DNA from 3 places in the Streptomyces mabaensis genome. Region 3 is predicted to be linked to each of the others. Evidence: riboswitches for the same ligand, from Rfam matches in the RefSeq annotation. Region 3 holds a riboswitch; each other region holds the start of a gene.
The links. A riboswitch is a leader RNA that binds a small molecule or an ion and turns the genes downstream of it on or off. The one in region 3 is predicted to bind cobalamin.
Positions count from the first base shown of each region.

Region 1: another riboswitch for cobalamin. It lies ahead of ACWV17_RS20510 (energy-coupling factor ABC transporter permease); the one in region 3 lies ahead of ACWV17_RS07545 (ABC transporter substrate-binding protein).
Region 2: another riboswitch for cobalamin. It lies ahead of ACWV17_RS21210 (cobalamin biosynthesis protein); the one in region 3 lies ahead of ACWV17_RS07545 (ABC transporter substrate-binding protein).

Region 1 covers NZ_JBSOPZ010000022.1:39,088-43,794, forward strand. The annotation lists gene ACWV17_RS20505 (L-serine ammonia-lyase) at 1-768, shown strand, start outside; cobalamin riboswitch at 936-1,155, shown strand; gene ACWV17_RS20510 (energy-coupling factor ABC transporter permease) at 1,186-1,899, shown strand; gene ACWV17_RS20515 (energy-coupling factor ABC transporter substrate-binding protein) at 1,899-2,285, shown strand; gene cbiQ (cobalt ECF transporter T component CbiQ) at 2,293-3,042, shown strand; gene ACWV17_RS20525 (energy-coupling factor ABC transporter ATP-binding protein) at 3,048-3,917, shown strand; gene ACWV17_RS20530 (PadR family transcriptional regulator) at 4,005-4,583, shown strand.
Region 2 covers NZ_JBSOPZ010000023.1:65,957-70,663, forward strand. The annotation lists gene ACWV17_RS21200 (anion permease) at 50-1,294, shown strand; gene ACWV17_RS21205 (hypothetical protein) at 1,342-1,572, shown strand; cobalamin riboswitch at 1,758-1,889, shown strand; gene ACWV17_RS21210 (cobalamin biosynthesis protein) at 2,184-3,143, shown strand; gene ACWV17_RS21215 (cobyric acid synthase) at 3,140-4,707, shown strand, end outside.
Region 3 covers NZ_JBSOPZ010000006.1:137,071-141,777, forward strand. The annotation lists gene ACWV17_RS07535 (ABC transporter ATP-binding protein) at 1-773, opposite strand, end outside; gene ACWV17_RS07540 (MDR family MFS transporter) at 1,093-2,640, shown strand; cobalamin riboswitch at 2,743-2,931, shown strand; gene ACWV17_RS07545 (ABC transporter substrate-binding protein) at 3,185-4,426, shown strand; gene ACWV17_RS07550 (FecCD family ABC transporter permease) at 4,423-4,707, shown strand, end outside.

The DNA.
Region 1 (4,707 bases), on a different contig from region 3:
AAGTCCTGGCGCACCGAGGAGGAGATCCGCGAGGGCCTGCTGGAGATCTGGCGGGTCATGCAGGCGTGCGTGGCACGCGGCATGTCCCGCGAGGGCATCCTGCCCGGCGGGCTGAAGGTCCGCCGCCGGGCGGCCACCACGGCCCGCAAGCTGCGCGCCGAGGGCGACCCGACCGCCCTCGCGATGGAGTGGATCACCCTGTATGCGATGGCCGTGAACGAGGAGAACGCGGCCGGCGGCCGGGTGGTGACCGCCCCGACCAACGGCGCCGCCGGGATCATCCCGGCCGTCCTGCACTACTACATGAACTTCGTGCCCGGCGCCGATGAGGACGGCGTGGTGCGGTTCCTGCTCGCCGCGGGCGCCATCGGCATGCTGTTCAAGGAGAACGCCTCCATCTCGGGTGCCGAGGTGGGCTGCCAGGGTGAGGTCGGCTCGGCCTGTTCGATGGCGGCCGGCGCGCTGGCGGAGGTGCTGGGCGGCACCCCGGAGCAGGTGGAGAACGCCGCGGAGATCGGCATGGAGCACAACCTGGGCCTGACCTGCGACCCGGTCGGCGGCCTGGTGCAGATCCCGTGCATCGAACGCAACGGCATGGCGGCGGTCAAGGCGGTCACCGCGGCGCGGATGGCGATGCGCGGCGACGGCAGCCACAAGGTCTCCCTCGACAAGGTCATCAAGACCATGAAGGAGACCGGCGCGGACATGAAGGTCAAGTACAAGGAGACCGCCCGCGGCGGCCTCGCCGTCAACGTCATCGAATGCTGAGCGACGCGCGACAGCGGACCCGTCAGCCACACCTCGGCGCGTGATCCCGTGAACGCCTGAACGCATGATCATCTGGACATGTGAACACGTGAATGTTTGACCCGATCCCCGTCAGGCGCGCCCTTGTCGTGCGCCCGTGCGCGGGTTGTCGCAGGTCGTCACGCCCACTAAGGTCACAGGGCCTTGGTGTTCGGGAAACCGGTGCGGTACCGGTGCGGCCCTCGCCACTGTGATCGGGTAGTCCGACTCCACCCTCCGGGGAGCCACTGGACCACCGCGGGAGACCGCGGAGTCCGGGAAGGCGGAGTCGGACGGCACATTGCCAGTCCGGGGTGGACCCCAGGACCCCCCGTCAGCCAGGAGACCGGCCAGGGCGCGTTGTCCATCCACGAGGTGCTGGAGAGGGTCTACCCAACCATGCATATAGCCGAGGGGTTTCTGCCCCCGCTGCACGCGGCCGCCTGGGGCGCCGCGTCAGCTCCGTTCGTCGTCCACGGAGTCAGGGCCCTGACCCGTGAGGTCAGGGCCAACCCCGAGAGCACCCTGCTGCTCGGTGCCTCCGGCGCCTTCACGTTCGTTCTGTCCGCGCTCAAACTGCCCTCCGTCACGGGCAGTTGCTCCCACCCCACCGGAACCGGTCTGGGTGCGATCCTGTTCAGACCGCCGATCATGGCGGTGCTGGGCACCATCACCCTGCTGTTCCAGGCCCTGCTGCTGGCCCACGGCGGACTCACCACGCTGGGGGCCAACGTCTTCTCGATGGCCATCGCGGGGCCCTGGGCGGGTTACGGGGTGTACCGGCTGCTGCGGCGCTTCGACGTGCCGCTGATGGTCAGCGTGTTCTTCGGTGCCTTCGTGGCCGACCTGAGCACGTACTGCGTCACCAGCGTGCAGCTGGCGCTCGCCTTCCCCGACCCGGCGACCGGACTCCTGGGCGCACTGGCCAAGTTCGGCGGGATCTTCGCCGTGACCCAGATTCCGCTGGCGGTCAGCGAGGGTCTGCTGACCGTGCTCGTCATGCGGCTGCTGATCCAGTCGAGCAAGGGCGAGCTGACACGGCTCGGGGTCCTGCTCCAGGGCGCGCAGCCCGGGCAGAAGAAGCCCGGGCAGAAGAAGGGGGCCGTGGCCTGATGAGCCGGAACGCGAAGATCAACTCACTGCTGCTGCTCATCGTGGCCGCACTCGCCGTACTGCCGCTCGCGCTCGGCCTCGGGGACGGCAAGGAGGAGCCGTTCGCCGGAGCCGACGGGCAGGCGGAGGCCGCCATCACCGAGATCCAGCCGGACTACGAGCCGTGGTTCACCCCGCTGTACGAGCCGCCGTCCGGTGAGATCGAGTCGGCGCTGTTCTCCTTGCAGGCGGCGCTCGGCGCGGGCGTACTGGCCTACTACTTCGGGCTGCGCAAGGGCCGCAAGCAGGGCGAAGCCCGCGCGGCGGCAGCCACGGGAGCGGCGGCAGCCACGGCCGGGGAGCCGGGCGAGCAGCCCGCCCGCCGGCCCGCCGGCCCGACGTCGTAACCGGCGGATGCTGCCGATCGACGCGGCGGCGCACAGCAGTCGCTGGCGCCGCCGCCATCCGCTGGAAAAGGCCGTCCTCGGTCTCGGGCTGACCGTTTCGGCGGTCTGCCTGCCGCCCTGGCCGGGTGCGGTGATCGTCGGCGCCGCCACGCTCGCCGTGCTGCTCGGCCCGGCCGGGGTCGCGCCCCGCCAGCTGTGGCGGGCGTACCGCATTCCGCTCGGGTTCTGCGTCACCGGCGCGGTACCGCTGCTGTTCCAGGTCGGCGGTACGGGCGGCCTCGTGACCCTCGCACCCGAAGGCGCGGCGCACGCCGGGCAGTTGCTGCTGCGGACCTCGGCGGCCTCGCTCGGCGTGCTGCTGTTCGCCTTCACCACTCCCGTCTCCGATGTGCTGCCGCGGCTGGTACGCGCGGGCGTCCCCGCGCCCGTGGTGGACGTCGCCCTGGTGATGTACCGGATCAGTTTTCTGCTCCTGGACGCCATCACCCGGATACGCCAGGCGCAGGCCGCCCGGCTGGGCCACACCACCAGGGCGGCCACCTGGCGTTCGCTCGCCGGCTTGGGCGCGACGGCTTTCGTCCGGGCCTTCGACCGGGCGGAGCGCCTTCAGTCGGGGCTGGCGGGCCGCGGCTACGACGGCACCCTGCGCGTCCTGGTCCCGCCGGCGGTGCTCTCCTGGCGGTTCCTGGCCGCGAGCGGCGCGCTGCTGGCGGGGGTCACCGCCCTCACGCTCGTACTCGAAAGGCTCTCCCTGTGACCAGAGTGACCACAGCGTCCGCACGGCCCGCCGTGGGGGCGCCCGTCGTGGAGCTCCTCGCGGCTGGTTATGCCTACCAGGACGGCCCGGCCGTACTGAGCGGCGTCGACTTCGGGATCCGCGAGGGCCGTTCGCTGGCCCTGCTCGGCCGCAACGGCAGTGGCAAGACCACGCTGCTGCGGCTGCTGAGCGGCGGACTGCACTGCGCGTCGGGCGAACTGCGGCTGGAGGGTGCGCCCGTGGCGTACGACCGGGCCGGACTGACCCGGCTGCGGACGACCGTTCAGCTGGTGGTGCAGGACCCGGACGACCAGCTGTTCGCCGCCTCGGTCGGCCAGGACGTCTCGTTCGGTCCGATGAACCTTGGCCTGCCGGAGGCCGAGGTACGCGACCGGGTGGCGGAGGCGCTGGAGGCCCTGGACATCGTGGCCCTGCGGGACCGGCCGACGCACCTGCTGTCGTACGGGCAGCGCAAGCGGGCGGCGATCGCGGGCGCCGTGGCGATGCGGCCGCGGGTGCTGATCCTCGACGAGCCCACGGCCGGTCTGGACCCGCACGGCCAGGAACGGCTGCTGGAGGTGCTGGAGCGGCTGCGCGAACTCGGCACCACCGTCGTCATGGCGACGCACGACGTGGACCTCGCGCTGCGCTGGGCGGACGACGCGGCGGTGCTGGCCCCGGACGGGCTGCACACCGGGCCCGTCGCCGAAGTGCTCGCCGACCAGGGGCTGCTGGACGCCGCCCGGCTGCGCCGGCCGTGGGGTATGGCGGCCGCGGAGGTGCTGCGGGCGCACGGACTGCTCGGCGGGACGGACGCCGGGCCGCGCACCCCGGAGGAGCTCGGTGGCTGGGCGACGGCGGTACGGGGGACCTGATCGGCCCGCACCCGCCGGACCTGCCGGGGCCTGTCGGGCCCTGATCCGCCGGACCGGCCCTGAGCGCGCGGTACCTAAGATGCCTCCATGTCACTCCCGCACGCGATCCTCACCGCCCTGCTCGAAAAGCCGTCGTCGGGGCTGGAGCTGACCCGCAGGTTCGACCGGTCCATCGGGTACTTCTGGTCGGCCACGCATCAGCAGATCTACCGGGAGCTGGGCAAGCTGGAGCAGGCCGGCCTGATCCGGGCCCTCCCCTCCGAGCAGCCCGCACGCGGGCAGAAGAAGGAGTTCGAGGTACTGCCCACGGGCCGCGCGGAACTCGCCCGCTGGGTCGGCGAGAGCCAGGACCCGAAGCCCATCCGGGACCCGCTGCTGCTGCGGCTGCGCGCCGCGGCGGTGGTCGGGGCCGACGGGCTGGAGGCCGAGGTGCGGCGGCATCTCGCCCTGCACCGCAGGCAGTCGGCGACGTACGCGGCCATCGAGGAGCGCGACTTCCCGCCGGGCCGGAACGCGGACGAGGACCGGTTGCGCCGTCTGGTGCTGCACGGCGGGGTCGCGCTGGAGAAGTTCTGGCTGGAGTGGCTGGAGGAGGCGCTCGCCGAGCTGACGGACATGGCGGCGGCGCGCGAGAGCGGCGACATCCCGGGCGGCACAAAGGCATGAATTCAATTACCGTTCCGTAATGCGGAAGTGACACAGAATCGCCCACAAGCTCAATTCCAGCCAATCTCATGACGCTCTTGTCACGCTCCGCCGACGACCGATAACTTCATGCCGTTGCCGCCAC
Region 2 (4,707 bases), on a different contig from region 3:
GCCGCCAGCCGCATACGGAAACGGATGACCCCTGATGGCACATGAGGCCATGATTCTGCTTGGGATTGTGATCGTCACCGCCCTCGTGTTCGATTTCACGAACGGTTTCCACGACACAGCCAACGCGATGGCGACGACCATCTCGACCGGCGCTCTCAAGCCCAAGACGGCGGTGGCCATGTCCGCCGTGCTCAACCTCGTCGGCGCTTTCCTCTCGGTGGAAGTCGCCAAGACGATCTCCAGCGGACTCGTCAACGAAGAGGGCATCAGGCCCGAAGTCATTTTCGCGGCGCTCGTCGGCGCCATCCTGTGGAATCTGCTGACCTGGTTGGTCGGCCTGCCGTCCAGTTCCTCGCACGCCCTGATGGGCGGCCTGGTCGGCGCCACCGTCGCCTCGGTCGGCTTCGGCGGAGTCAACGGCGACGTCGTCGTCACCAAGGTGCTGATCCCCGCGATCGCCGCCCCGCTGGTCGCCGGTGTCGCCGCGATGCTCGCCACCCGGCTCACGTACAAACTGAGCAGCAAGACCAACGAGAAGGCGTCGGCCAAGGGCTACCGCGTCGGCCAGATCAGCTCCGCGGGCCTCGTCTCGCTGGCGCACGGCACCAACGACGCGCAGAAGACCATGGGCATCATCACCCTCGCCCTGGTCGCCGGCGGCGCTCTCGCCCCCGGCTCGAACCCGCCTCTGTGGGTCATCCTCTCGGCCGGTGTCGCGATCGCCCTCGGCACCTACCTCGGTGGCTGGCGCATCATCCGCACCATGGGCAAGGGTCTCACCGACCTCCAGCCGCAGCAGGGCTTCGCCGCCCAGACCAGCGCGGCGAGCGTCATCCTGGCCTCCTCGAACCTCGGCTTCTCCCTCTCCACCACCCACTCGTGCTCCGGCGCGGTGATGGGCTCCGGTCTCGGACGCAAGGGCGGTGTGGTCCGCTGGTCCACCGCGACCCGCATGTTCATCGCCTGGGGCCTGACCCTGCCGGCGGCCGGCCTTGTCGCGGCGGGCGCGGAGCTCGTCACCAGGCAGGGCAACTGGGGTGTCGCCGCCGTCGCGGTCTTCCTCGTCAGCTCCTGCCTCGCGATCTGGCTGGTCTCCCGCCGCCAGGTCGTCGACCACACCAACGTCAACGAGACCGGCGCCGACGGCGAGCCCGCGGGCGTCGTGACCGCCGCGATGGCCGCCGTCACCCCGCCGCCGGCCGGCGTCACCACCGCCACCACCGGCGAACTGAAGGCCACCATCCCCGCCCCGGCGCCCGCGTCCCCCGAACCGCCGCAGCCCGCGACCGTCTGACCAGCTCGACGCGCTCGACGCACTCGACGAGTGAAGGAATCAGCAGTATGAAGATCGACTGGGCAGCTCTCGGCTCCGTCTTCGGAGTCAGCCTCACGGCCACCGTCGCCCTGGTGGGCCTGTTCACCCTCGGCATCGTCGGCCTCTCCAAGCAGGAGTCCGCCACCGCGCAGGGAGGCTCCGCCGGCGCCGCGGCCCTGGCCCGCACCGGCGCGTACGCCTGCTTCGCGCTCTGCGCGGCGGCGGTGGCGTACGGGATCTATCTGATCGTCGTCTGACCCAACCCGGCAGCCGACCGCACCGGCAAGCCGACCGCCCCCGGCGGGTCCCTCACGGACTCCTGCCGGGGGCGTTCGCGTTCCCGCCGGTGTGGGGCTTCGCACACTGTCCCGCCGCAGGTCAACGGCGAGTTGACGGGCGTTCGCGGGGCGTGGTGGACTTCCGGAGCCAAACGGCGGCAGGAGAGGAAGTCCGGTGCGAATCCGGCGCGGTCCCGCCACTGTCACCGGGGAGCACTCCCCCACACCGGAAGTCACGGCCCGTGCGTACGGGCTGGAAGGCCGGGGGAGTTGCCGATCCGGGAGCCAGGAGACTCTCACCGCCGGTCACGTCGAACCAGGGCGCGGACCCTGAGTGAGGACTTTCGCCATGCCGGGCTGCGGTTCAGTTGTCCATGTGAGTACGAGTACGGGGTCCCGCCGAGGTCCTGTCCGGGCGATCTTTGAGGATCAGCCCGCGGCGTCAGATGCGGTGCATCGCAAGGCGGAGGATCGCCCTCGTACTGGATGTACTTGGGCTACTCCGACAACGCGGCGAGGTGCCGTAGCTGGCGCCGCGGGCCCGAGAAGATCGCCCGGACAGGGCCTAGGCGTATCGGCCGGCTGAACCCATGCGTGCCGATCGCGTATGTGCATACGGCGTGACCGCCGGCCTGCTCGGCGACCTCGTCCTCGGCGATCCCCGCCGCGGGCATCCGGTCGCCGCGTTCGGGCGGGCCGCCACCGCCGTCGAGAAGGTCCTGTGGCATGACCACCGCGGGTGGGGCGCGCTGCACGCCGTGGTGTGCGCCGGGGGCGCGGCCGCCGCCGGCGCGCTGGCCGCCCGCGCCGTACGCTCCCGTCCCGCCGCCCATGCCGCGCTGACCGCCGCGGCGACCTGGGCCGTGGTGGGCGGGACGTCGCTGGGCCGCGAGGCCCGGGCCATCGGCGGCGCGCTGGCGGCCGGCGACCTCGACGTCGCCCGGGAACGGCTGCCCCGTCTGTGCGGGCGCGACCCGCAGTCCCTGGACGGCCGTCAGATCGCCCGCGCCGTCGTGGAGTCCGTCGCCGAGAACACCTCCGACGCGGTGGTGGGGGCCCTGGTGTGGGGCGCCGTCGCGGGCGTCCCCGGCCTGCTCGCGTTCCGCGCGGTGAACACCCTGGACGCCATGGTCGGGCACAAGTCACCCCGGTACCTGCGGTACGGCTGGGCCTCGGCCCGGCTCGACGACGTGGCGGGCGGGCCGGGCTCCCGGCTGACCGCGGCCGCCGCCGTACTGGCCGGGCCCGACCGCCGGGGGGCGGTACGGGCCTGGCGGCAGGACGCGGCAAAACACCCGAGCCCCAACGCCGGGCCGGTGGAGGCCTCGTTCGCCGGAGCGCTGGGCGTACGGCTCGGCGGCACCCTCTCGTACGCCGGCCGCGTCGAACACCGGCCGGTGCTGAACGCCGGTGGCCGGCCGGTCGAGGTGGCCGACATCGACCGCGCCGTGAAGCTGTCGCGCGTGGTCACCGGGGTGGCCCTGGGGGTGTGCGTCGCGGGCCGGCTCGTCGCCGGCCGGCTGATCGCTGGACGGAGGAGGACCGCATGAACCGCACGCGCGGGGGTGGACTGCTGGTCGCCGGCACTACGTCGGACGCCGGCAAGAGCGTTGTCACGGCCGGGATCTGCCGGTGGCTGGTACGCACCGGGGTGAAGGTCGCGCCCTTCAAGGCGCAGAACATGTCGCTGAACTCGTTCGTCACGCGCGAGGGCGCGGAGATCGGGCGGGCCCAGGCGATGCAGGCCCAGGCGGCACGGGTCGAGCCGAGCGCGCTGATGAATCCCGTACTGCTCAAGCCCGGCAGCGACCGCAGCAGCCAGGTGGTGCTGATGGGGAAGCCGGTGGGTGAGATGAGCGCGCGTGGGTTCTTCGGGGGGCCTGGGCCCGCGGCGGAGCCGCAATCAGACGCAGTGTCCCCCGGAAAAACGCTGCATGGCGGCCGGCAGGAGGCACTTCTCGGGACCGTCACGGCGTGCCTGGAGGAACTGCGGGGCACGTATGACGCCGTGATCTGTGAGGGGGCCGGCAGTCCTGCCGAGATCAACCTGCGGCGTACGGACATCGTCAACATGGGCATCGCCCGGGCGGCGGACTTCCCGGTGGTCGTGGTGGGAGACATCGACCGCGGGGGCGTCTTCGCCTCCTTCTTCGGCACGACCGCCTTGTTGAGCGCCGAGGACCAGTCGCTGATCGCGGGCTACCTCGTCAACAAGTTCCGCGGCGATGTGTCACTGCTGGAGCCCGGCCTGGAGATGCTCCGGGGGCTGACCGGACGTCAGACGTACGGTGTGCTGCCGTTCCGGCACGGGCTCGGCATCGACGAGGAGGACGGGCTGCGGGTCTCGCTACGGGGCGCCGTACGCGAGTCCGTCGTCGCCCCGCCGGTCGGCGAGGACGTGCTGCGGGTCGCGGTGTGCGCGGTGCCGCTGATGTCCAACTTCACGGACGTCGACGCGCTGGCCGCCGAGCCCGGCGTCGTCGTGCGGTTCGTGGACCGCGCCGAGGAACTCGCCGACGCCGACCTGGTGGTGGTGCCGGGAACGCGCGGCACCGTCCGGGCGCTGGAGTGGCTGCGGGAGCGCGGTCTCGCGGAGGCGATCGCGCGGCGCGCCGCCGAGGGCCGGCCCGTACTGGGCATCTGCGGCGGCTTCCAGCTGCTCGGCGCACACATCGAGGACGAGGTCGAGTCACGGGCGGGCCACGTCCCGGGGCTCGGACTGCTGCCGGTCCGGGTCCGGTTCGCCGTCGAGAAGACGCTCGCCCGGCCCGTCGGGGAGGCGCTCGGCGAGCCCGTCGAGGGATACGAGATCCACCACGGGGTGGCCGAAGTTCTCGGCGGCACCCCCTTCCTGGACGGCTGCCGGGCCGGCGACGTCTGGGGCACCCACTGGCACGGATCGCTGGAGAGCGACGGCTTCCGGCGCGCGTTCCTGCGGGAGGTGGCCGCCGCCGCGGGACGCCGCTTCGTACCCGCGCCGGACACGTCGTTCGGGACGCTGCGCGAGGAGCAGCTGGACCTGCTGGGCGATCTGATCGAAGAACACGCGGACACGGGTGCGCTGCTGCGGCTGATCGAGTCGGGCGCACCGTCAGGACTTCCCTTCATCGCACC
Region 3 (4,707 bases):
CGCGCGTCGAAGTCCTTCATCCTGTCGAGGACCTGATCGGCCGTCGGGTTGAACATCTCGTCCACGATCCGGCCGTCCGCGAGATACAGCACCCGGTCCGCGTACGAGGCCGCCACCGGGTCGTGCGTGACCATCACGATGGTCTGCCCCAGCTCGTCGACCGACTTCCGCAGGAAGCCGAGCACTTCGGCGCCCGCCCGGGAGTCGAGGTTTCCGGTCGGCTCGTCACCGAAGATGATCTCGGGCCGCGCCGCCAGCGCACGGGCGACCGCCACCCGCTGCTGCTGACCGCCGGACAGCTGCGTCGGCCGGTGCTTCAGCCGCCCGGCGAGACCGACGGTCTCCACCACCCGGTTCAGCCACTGGGCGTCGGGCTTGCGGCCCGCGATGTCCATCGGCAGCGTGATGTTCTCCAGCGCGTTGAGCGTCGGCAGCAGGTTGAACGCCTGGAAGATGAAGCCGATCCGGTCCCGGCGCAGCTGCGTGAGCTTCTTGTCCTTGAGCTTGGTGATCTCGGTGTCGTCGACGTAGATCTCGCCCGAGGTCACGGTGTCGAGGCCGGCGAGGCAGTGCATCAGGGTCGACTTGCCCGAACCCGACGGCCCCATGATCGCGGTGAACCGCCCCCGCGCGATGTCCACATCGACATGGTCGAGCGCGACGACCCGCGTCTCCCCCGACCCGTACGCCTTGACGACCTGCCGCGCCCGCGCGGCTACGGCCGTAGGCCCTCCAGTGCCCTCGTGCCTGGGAATGGTCACAGCCGTAGTCACGGTAAATCTCCTCGGTCGACGTCGTGGTGCGTGCCTGGAACAACTGGGTCGAGTCTGGTCGGCACAGGGGTACGGGCGCGCTGGTGCGCATCTCCGTATCCACCCGGGGGTTAGCCCCACCCACCGGGTGAGGCGGCCCGTAAGAACCAGTTAAGAACCGGTCCGCGGCCATCTCCTCCTCCACCGGTACGAACGGCCCCTGGCCCGAAGGGCGGAGGTCCCCCTAGGGGGAGTACGCCGTCGGGCGGAGTCCGTCTCGGGGACCCCCGCCCCCTCCCGCGGCCCGGCCCGGGAATGAGAGGGTGTCCCAGGAAAATAGATGCACGGTGAAAGGATTCGGGTGAGCGGCAGCAGCGGCGGCGGTACGGAAGCCCTGCCCGGCACCCGGTCCGCCCCGGAGTCCGCCCGCCGGCGCAGGCCGGTCGTCGCGGCGCTGATGCTCGGTATGGCGCTCGCCGCCCTCGACGGCACGATCGTGTCCACCGCCGTCCCCCAGATCGTCGGCGACCTCGGCGGGTTCGCGGTCTTCTCCTGGCTCTTCTCCGGCTACCTCCTCGCCGTCACCGTCACCCTCCCCGTGTACGGCAAGCTCTCCGACACCTTCGGCCGCAAGCCGGTCCTCATCGCCGGCATCGCCCTCTTCCTCGTCGGGTCGGTCCTGTGCGCGGTGGCCTGGAACATGGCGGCCCTGATCGCCTTCCGGGTGGTCCAGGGACTCGGCGGCGGCGCGATCCAGGGCACGGTCCAGACGATCGCCGCCGACCTCTACCCCCTCAAGGAACGCCCCAGGATCCAGGCCCGGCTCTCCACCGTCTGGGCCGTCTCCGCGGTGGCCGGACCGGCGGTCGGCGGGCTCCTCGCCGCGTACGCCCACTGGCGCTGGATCTTCCTGATCAACCTGCCGATCGGGGCGTTGGCGATGTGGCTGATCGCCCGTCACCTCAAGGAGACCGCCCGTACGGCTCCGGCCGCCCGCCCCCGGATCGACTGGGCCGGCGCACTGACCGTCTTCGCCTGCGGCGGCCTGCTGCTGACCGCCCTGGTCCAGGGCGGCGTCGCCTGGCCCTGGCTGTCCGCGCCCTCGCTCACCCTGCTCGCCGGGGCGGCGGTCCTCGCGGCGCTGGCCGTCGTCGTCGAGCGCCGGGCCGCGGATCCGGTCATCCCCGGCTGGGTCTGGCGCCGCCGCACCATCGCCGCCGTCAACCTGGCCCTCGGCGCGCTGGGGCTGCTGATGGTCGCGCCGACCGTCTTCCTGCCCACGTACGCGCAGTCGGTCCTGGGCCTCGGCCCGATCGGCGCGGGCTTCGTCCTTTCGATCATGACCCTGAGCTGGCCCATCTCCGCCGCGCTCAGCCAGCACGTCTACACCCGCATCGGCTTCCGCAACACCGCGGTCATCGGCATCTCACTCGCCGCCGTGATCCTCCTCGCCTTCCCCCTCCTGCCCTACCCGGGCTCCCCCTGGCAGCCCGCCCTGATCATGCTGCTGCTCGGCGCCGCCCTCGGCCTCTTCCAACTGCCGCTCATCGTCGGCGTCCAGTCGACGGTGGGCTGGTCGGAACGCGGCACCACCACCGCATCCGTACTCTTCTGCCGCCAGGTCGGCCAGAGCGTGGGCGCCGCGCTGTTCGGCGCCGTCGCCAACGCCACCCTCACCGCCCGCCTGCCGGACGCCGACCTCGACGGCGTCGCGCACGCCCTGGAACACCCCGCCTCCCTCACCGCGGAAGCGGCGGACCAGCTGCGCCGGGCGGTCGACACGGCGGTGGACCACGTCTACCTGGGCGCGGCGGCAGCGGCGGTACTGGCCCTGCTGGCCCTCCTGCTGATCGCGCCCCGCCGCTTCCCGGTCATCACGGAGGACTGACCCGACTGTTAGTCAGCCACCCTGCGCATGACCGACGTCGCCGAACCACGCCCCTGCGCGTCCCCCCATGTGGTGGGGGGCACAGCCGAAGGGCTGGCGCGGTCATGTGCGTTCTGGGATGCTTCCGTCCGACAAGCGACGGCGGAACGAGGAAGCCGGTGAGATTCCGGCACGGTACCGCCACTGTGTAGGGGGAGCGACTCCGCCGAAGCCACCGCCCCGTCGGGGTGGGAAGGCCGGAGAAGCGTCGATCCCGAGTCAGGAGACTCACGCCGTCGCACCTCGCCATACCGGGGCGGATTTCCCCGAGAGAGGACGGTGGCACTCGTGTGCCCGCGTGCTTGTGTGAAGTTTCCACTCCCGGCTGCCCGTATGAGATGGACGCGACGGCTTGTCGCTCGGACCCTGCCGTCGGAGCGCTGAAGGGCCTCCCGGCGACGCTCGGCGTCCCACCCTCTCGCTGACTGTGCGACCGCCCCTCGGTCGTTCCCTTTCCCACGCACCCGGAAGACCGGTGCGCTTCGACGCATGCCCAGGAGCCCTCGTGTCCGTACGACCAGTCCCGCCTCTTCGACGCCCTGCCGGCATTACGGCGCTGATCGCCGCTCTGAGTTTCACCCTCGCCGCGTGCGCCGACGGCGACTCCGCCCGGCCGGCGGATTCCCGGGCCTCGGGGTCCGCGGCCGGCTGCATCTCCGACTTCGATCCGGCCGAGGACTACTTCCCCGTGAAGTCCACGGTGGAGCACGCGAAGAACTTCACCTTGCGGTACGAGAAGAGCTACCAGGTCCTCACGGTCAAGGAGCCCTACCCCAAGGGCAAGCCCGAGTCGTACGTCCTGGTCAAGTGCGGGGCCCCCAAGCCGAAGCTGTCCGGCGACCTGGCCAAGGCCCAGCAGATCACCACTCCGGTCAAGAGCCTGTACTCCGCCTCGACCACGCACCTGCCGCTGCTGACCGAGACCGGCACGCTGAATGTCCTGACCGGTGTGGCAAGCGGCGCGTTCGTCAGCTCCGCCGAGGTCCGTGAGCGGGTGACGTCGGGCAAGGTCGCCGAGTACGCCAAGGACAACACCCTGAACGCCGAGCAGGTCATCGGCGCCAGGCCCGATGTCCTGATGACCCAGGGGACCGACGACCCGCAGTACCCGAAGCTGCGGCAGGCGGGCATCGCCGTCGTCGCCAACGCCGAGTGGCTGGAGCCCAGCCCGCTCGGCCGCGCCGAGTGGGTCAAGGCCATGGCCGCACTCACCGGAGCCGAGAAGCGCGCGGGCGAGGTGTTCGACACCGTCGAGAGCGACTACGGCAAGGTCGCCGCCAAGGCCGCGAAGTCCGTCTCGGCGGGCAAGCCCGTCAAGGTGCTGCCGGGCACGATGTACCAGGGCACGTGGAGCATGGCCTCCGGCGGCAGCTACGTCGGGAAGCTGATCAATGATGCCGGTGGCACCTACCCGTGGGCGGGCGACAAGGGCACAGGCAACCTTCAGTTGAACTTCGAGGCCGTGTACGCCAAGGGCGGCGACGCGCCGACGTGGCTGGTCGGCGAGCAGTGGAAGTCGACTGCCGACGCGGTCAAGGCGGACCGTCGCTACGCCAAGCTGAACGCTGTGAACGCGGGTGAGGTCTGGACGAACACCAAGGCGCTGGGTCCCGGCGGCGGCAACGACTTCTACGAGCGCGGCGTCCTGCGTCCGGACCTCGTCCTCGCCGACCTGTTCGCCCTCCTGCACCCGGACCAGGCCGCGGGCCACACCTTCACCTTCTACACCAAGGTGCCGCGCGCGTGACCACGCGGACAGCCGTGACGCCTGCCCCGGCCCCGGCCCCGGCCCCGGCAAGCCCGGTGCCCGGGCGTCGGCGTCTCCTGGTCGTCTCCGGGCTGGCCGTCGGCACGGCAGTTCTGTTCGTGCTGACGGTCGCCGTCGGCTCCTACCAGGTGCCTGTCGGGGAGGTGGTGCGTGTGCTGTTCGGCAGTGCGGGGGCCGACCCGCGGTGGGCCGTCATCGTCGAGGAGGTGCGGCTGCCGCGTGCGCTGACGGCCACCGCTGTGGGCGCTGCCCTCGCCGTG